DNA from 2 places in the Cohnella sp. LGH genome. Region 2 is predicted to be linked to the other one. Evidence: predicted binding sites of a transcription regulator. Region 2 holds the regulator's gene; the other holds the start of a gene.

Region 1 (3,116 bases), 4.0 Mb from region 2:
GAAGGGGGATGTATCTCCTGTAGACGCCTCATACGCTCCTGAAATTACCCTATTACGGGTTTACCCATTCAGATTTCAGGAGCGTATAGCATCGGAAGGAGATACATACCCCTTTTGACCTGTTCGTCGATTATCTTTTAGAGCAACTGGTTTGGCTTGTGGGACAGCCTCTTTCGGCTCCTAATAGACAACCTACCGCTTAGACAAACCGAGCATAAGTGGTCATGTCGACGAGCGAGCCGGCGTAAGAATACTTGATTTTGTACGTGCCTTGCGCAAACGAAGTATTAAACGTAATCGTATAGTTCACAACGCTAGGGTTGGTGTAAATATTCGAGCGTGAGCTCGTTACATATTCCTCTACCCCGTTCACGATGCGATATACGTCCGCGAAGATGACTCCTGCTGGAGGGCTGTTGCTGAAATACGCAGTCCCGGTAATAAGAATATCCCCTTGCCCTGTAACGGTATCCGTGTGGTTCAACGGAGTGTTGGCGCTCGAGGCAGTCGAGAAAGCAAAGAGCATCACGACAGACAACAGAAGTACCGTTAACTTGCTCATTTTCACGAATATCCATCCTTTCAATTTGGGAAATTGGCAGAAGGAGTTTCAGGAGCAGAATGCTGGCCAGCGTTCTTCGGGAACTGCAACCCTTCTGCTACCAGTATGACACCATTTGTAATTTCATGTAAATGATGATAAAGTACGGTACATAATTCGACACCTAAGACCGTGGGCCTAATGCCTAATCGACGATTTTCTACCCGTGACGTCGAATTGCAAGAGATAAATACGGACATCGCCACGGACTTTCGAATGGGTAATTCCCCCTAAAAGGCGTCATTCGATGGAGATAAAAATGTCTAATTCCTGAACACGACTTAATTTGTGATTTTAATCACAAACTCATTCCGCAACCGGATGTACAATAAAGCCATGAAAGACAAACACAAAGCAGCGAGGAAGGTGATCCCGATGTCTCCCCAACGATCTCGAACATCGGCGAACAAGCAGCAGCTAACGGACGCATAATCGCTTCAGTTCAAATAAACCTTTACCCAATTGAGGAGTGAGTGACATGATGAAACTTTGGAGAGAACACCGCATCGCGGCAGTGATCGTAATGATCGTTAGATTCGTAGTCGGATATGCTTGGTTAACCGCAGGCTGGCACAAGCTGACCGGAGCAACACCTTTTAACGCAGGAGGCTTCCTCAACAACGCCGTGAATAACCCGATCATCGACAAGGCGACAGGGGAAGCGGTCTACCCGACCTACCAAGCGTTCCTTGAACACTTTGCACTGCCAAACGTGAAGATCATTAACATCTTAATCCCTTGGGGCGAATTCCTCGTCGGACTTGGACTCATACTCGGAACGTTGACGCTGACCGCCGCCTTCTTCGGACTCATGATGAACTTCATGTTCCTGTTCGCCGGAACGACAAGCACTAACCCTTGGCTGCTGCTCCTCGGAATGCTGGTCGTCGTCGCCGGAACGAACGCAGGACGCTTCGGACTTGACCGCTACGTGCTCCCGCTGATTCATAAGGGCACCGACCGCATCTTTCACCGCAAGCCGAAAAATCCGACCACCGGTGAAGGGGCGTTAGCCAAGTAAACAGTAAACTCCATCTCCCATATCCTATATCGAGAGGCGCTTCCGACATACGGGGCGCCTCTTCCGCTTGTTATCAATGAGATGCTGATTACTGAGCGTTACGGATTTTGCTTTTTATTCTTACCTGTACTCCCTATAATGGGCTCATATCCTATGAGGAAAATGGTGAGCTGCAGATGAAGACGCGCTGGGGAGACCAAATGTCCATATTTCCAAAACTAATCCTCGCTTTTTTAATTGTTTTGCTGCCGTTGTTTGCGCTTAGCATTCGGATGAACGAGCAAAGCAAGGAGCTTGTTCGCAAAGAAATCACGCAATCGATCGAGCAGAGGATGGTCTCGTATATCAGCACGCTGGAATTGGATTTCAACCGCGTGATGGGATTGCAAACGGAGTATGTCAACGATGACGATATCGATATTCTCAGTACGCGGGAAGACCTGTCCTATGTAGAGTTTACAGAGGCCGTATCCAGGCTGCAGGACCGGCTTAGACTTATGAAACACGCCGCCAGCTTCGTTCGCGACAGTTTCGTGGATATCGGCCTCATAGACCGACGAATATCTACGGATGCCTATAGCGAAATTCCGGCGGGGGACGGAGCTGCATTGAATAATCCGACCAACCGCTTCGAGTCTCCTTTTATCGTGCACCAAGGAAAGCTCTGGATCACGTTGCCTTACCCAGGCACATTGAACCGTCAACCGATGTTCACTTTAGGACTGGAAATAGCGGATTCCAGCTTGAAGGCGTATTTGGACGAGTTCACCGACCTTCAAGACGGGGGCAGCCTGCTTACCCATGATAATCCGAATTGGTCGGTTGAAAGCGGGGAAACCCCGATTGCCGTTACGGAGACTGTCAAAGAGCGAATTCGCGAAAACAGCAGCCTTACGATAAATCACGGTTACGAAAGTTTAAAAGTAGGCGGGGAAGCTTATTATCTGTTTATTAAAAAGTCGGACAAGCTGGGGCTTTCGCTTTCGGTTTTCATAAAAGAAAGCAAAATCATCGGACCGTTAAAGCAATACAAAGATAGAGTCTGGTGGCTGTCCGTCGCCTCTTTCATTATTGTCGTGATATTCTCGTATTGGATTTATAGGCTTATCCATCGACCGTTGGCGCAGCTTGTTTTCTCTTTTCGCAAGCTGGAAAAGGGGGACCTGGATGCGGCCATGCAACTCAAAGGCACGGGTGAATTCCGATATTTGTTCGAGCGTTTTAACAAGACCGTGTATCGTTTGAAAGAACTCATCGACGAGGTGTACGTTCAGCAATATCAAGCGAAAGTTGCCGAATTGAAGCAGCTTCAATCGCAAATTAATCCTCATTTTTTATTCAATTGTTTCTTCAACCTGTATCGCATCGCGAAAATGCATGAAATCGATCAGGTCATTCGCGTGACGAAGAGCCTCGGGGAGTATTTCCGCTTTATTACGAGGGGAAGCGACCATATCCGTCTTGATGAAGAGGTCCAGCATGCGAAAGCTTATG
Region 2 (3,116 bases):
CGACGGTCGGATCGCCGCTCACGCCTTTATGCAGCAACGCGGCGGTCGTCATCTCCTGGAACAGGTCAAGATTGTTGTTGCTGGCCGCGCCGTCCGTTCCGAGCGATACGGTCACGCCCGCCTTGAGCAGATCGGGCACCCGGGCTACTCCGCTAGCCAGCTTCAGATTGCTGATCGGGTTATGCGATACGGCAACCTTGCGCTCGGCCAGCAAAGCGATTTCTTCATCGTTCAGGTGAACTGCGTGAGCAACGAGAGTCGGCCGGCTGAACATGCCGAGACGATCAAGATGCTCGACCGGACGGCAGCCATAGTCGCGCACGTTCTGCTCCACCTCGGCCAGCGTTTCGGACATGTGCGTGTGCATCGGCAAATCCAGCTCGTGCGCCGCCTCGACGAATTTCAAAATATAATCTGGAGGGCAGGTGTATGGAGCGTGCGGCGAAATCATAACGTTGATCCGTCCGTTCGCCTGGCCGTGCCACTCCCTCGCAAAACGGATCGCGTCCTCCAGCTTTGCCTTCTGCACGTCTTCCGGACAAAGGCCGATTACGCCGCGCGTCAGGCTGGCCCTCAAACCGGACGTCTCTGTCACTTCGGCCACGCGCTGCATATGGTCGTACATATCGACGAACGTCGTCGTGCCGCTCTTGATCATCTCTACTGCGGCCAGCGCCGAGCCCCAGTACACGTCGTCTCCGGTAAATTTGGCCTCGGTCGGCCACATATGATTTTGCAGCCAATCCTGAAGCACGAGATCGTCGGCCATTCCGCGCAACAGCGACATCGCCGCATGTCCGTGGGTGTTAATAAGACCCGGCATAAACAGCAGTCCGCTGCCGTCCAATATCTCGGTCGCCGACTCGCTCTCCCGCTGCGGAACTTCGCCTTCCCCCATAGCTGCGATTTGGCCGTTCTCTACGGCCAGCCATCCTTGAAACACGGAAAATTGTTCATCAATCGTTACGAATGTCCCTTGCTTGATCAGCAGCCGCGTCATTGCTCCGCATCCCCTTCCTCTTGTTCCTCGTTTTGATCGTCCATGTAGTAGGCCAAACTGAGCAGCTCGGCGGTAAAGTCGGCGTTATGGATGCGTACGCCGGGAGCGGCCTTCAGGACGACAGGGGCGAAGTTAAGCAAGCCGCGTATGCCTGCCGAGACGAACCGGTCGGCGACGTTCTGCGCTTCGCCTGCCGGCACGGTAATAATGCCGACCGCAATATCCAGCTTGCGCACCGTCTCAGCCAGCTCCTGCATCGGTTGCACCTGAAGGTGGTTGATTGAAGTTCCCGCCTTGCTCATGTCCGCATCGAATACGGCCACGATTTTCATATTGTCTTTAATATACATATTATAGTTGCACAAAGCTCGCCCCAGGTTACCCGTACCGACCAAAGCGACGTTCATCGTTTTGTCCAATTTCAATATTTGTCGAATCTTCTCGATCAGATAATCGACGTTATAGCCGACGCCTTTACGCCCGAACTCTCCGAAATAGGCCAAGTCCTTGCGGATTTGCGCCGGATTGAGGTCTAGCTTTTCTCCTAAGTCCTGCGAGGATACGGTCTGAATATTGCTGAGGCTCAACTCGTTCAGGTAACGCAAATAGATCGGCAGTCTTCTAACGACGGCTTCGGATATTTTAATCGGCTTCATCGCATGTCCCCTCTCTCTTGCCCCGTGGCGAGCGTGTTAAGTTCGCCGTCTTGCGGCTGCAGCCATTGCCGAATGCGCGAAGTCATGCCGGCCAGCGGCAAATGCTCCATCTTCGGACCCGGCAGCGAGTACAGAAAGTACTTCCCGTAGTTCGTATCGATCACTCTCGTATCGTACAAAATGACGATCCCTTTGTCGCTCGCCGTGCGAACAAGACGTCCGAATCCCTGCTTGAACTTGATGACCGCCTGCGGCAGCGACAGCTTCATGAACGGATTCTGATTCTCGGCTTGCAGCTTCTCCGACTTAGCTTCCGCAACCGGGTGGTTCGGCGGCTGAAACGGCAATCTGACAATCGCGAGGCAGGTGAGCGCGTCGCCCGGCAAATCGATGCCTTCCCAGAAGCTGCTGGTACCGAGCAGTACCGAAGCCGGCCGCTTCATGAACTGCTGCGTCAGCCTCGTTCTGCTGCCATCGTCCACTCCTTGGCCAAGCACCTGAATGCCGGCTTGCTCCAGGCTGTCTTTAAGCGGGCCGTACACATGCCTTAGCATCCGGTAAGAAGTGAACAGAACAAGCATTCTCCCGCCTACCGTCAAGGCGGTCTCGTGCAGCGAAGCGATCAGCGCGCTCACGAAGGCAGCCTCTCCGTCTCTTCCCTTGATGCCCGGGAAATCGCGCGGAATGAGCACAAGCGCCTGTTCACGATAACGGAACGGAGACGGCAGCATCGCCGTTTTGAGTCGCCCGTTTTTCTCCGCATCGCTCAACCCAAGCTGATCGGTCACGTACTTGAAGGATTTGTCGATGGTCAGCGTCGCCGACGTCATGACGACGCTCGCTTTTTTATCGAACATCCCTTCTTTCAGCAGCTCGCTAACGTCCGCAGGAGCCCCGTAGATCCCGACGGAACGATTGCGATACTGCGTATGCCCTTCCGCCCAATAGACGAACTCGGGGCGTCCTAGCGTTACGAACGACTGCGTGTCCGCCCGAATGTTGGATAGGTCTTTTAATACGCCCCCCAGATCTGTGAGCAGGCCCTGCATCCCGAGCTCGTCCGACTCCTCGCGAATATCGACCGTTAACTTCTCAAGCGGACGAATCAGGTCCGACAACAGCTGAATGACGTTGTTGCCGTCCACGCTGAGCCCGTCCCATTGGGTCGGCAAATCGGCCGGCTTGATTCGCATCGTTAAACTGCCGGTTTCATCGGCCGCCGCGTTGGAAGCAAGCATCGCGAACACCGCCTCCATCCAACGCTCCCAAGCATCGCGAATTTCCTGCACTTTGGGAATTAGCAGCTCAAGCTTCTCGGCCCAAGCTCCGGCATAATCCGAAGCCAACCCGGAAACGGCTCCGATCAGTTGCGGCAATAGCCCTGTACGGGCATCCTTCCACATTCGCTGCAGCGGAATGATCAAGGAGGAATACGAGGTTTTCTGGCCCAGATGGCTGCT

The links. Region 2 encodes Rex, which represses fermentation and respiration genes when NADH is low (regulators of the CRP and FNR family bind a similar motif). Its sites were predicted from a motif close to TTGTGAAATATTTCACAA; they were not measured.
Region 1: J4772_RS31340 (DoxX family membrane protein) is a predicted target of Rex. The motif match lies at 888-905, and genes of this name have one in related genera.

Annotation. Positions count from the first base shown of each region.
Region 1 is NZ_CP072117.1:7,604,501-7,607,616, reverse strand. Features, by position in the region: gene J4772_RS31345 (hypothetical protein) at 200-568, opposite strand; gene J4772_RS31340 (DoxX family membrane protein) at 1,080-1,622, shown strand; gene J4772_RS31335 (response regulator) at 1,799-3,116, shown strand, end outside.
Region 2 is NZ_CP072117.1:2,693,388-2,696,503, reverse strand. Features, by position in the region: gene J4772_RS11145 (amidohydrolase) at 1-1,000, opposite strand, end outside; gene J4772_RS11140 (redox-sensing transcriptional repressor Rex) at 997-1,656, opposite strand; gene dinG (ATP-dependent DNA helicase DinG) at 1,653-3,116, opposite strand, start outside.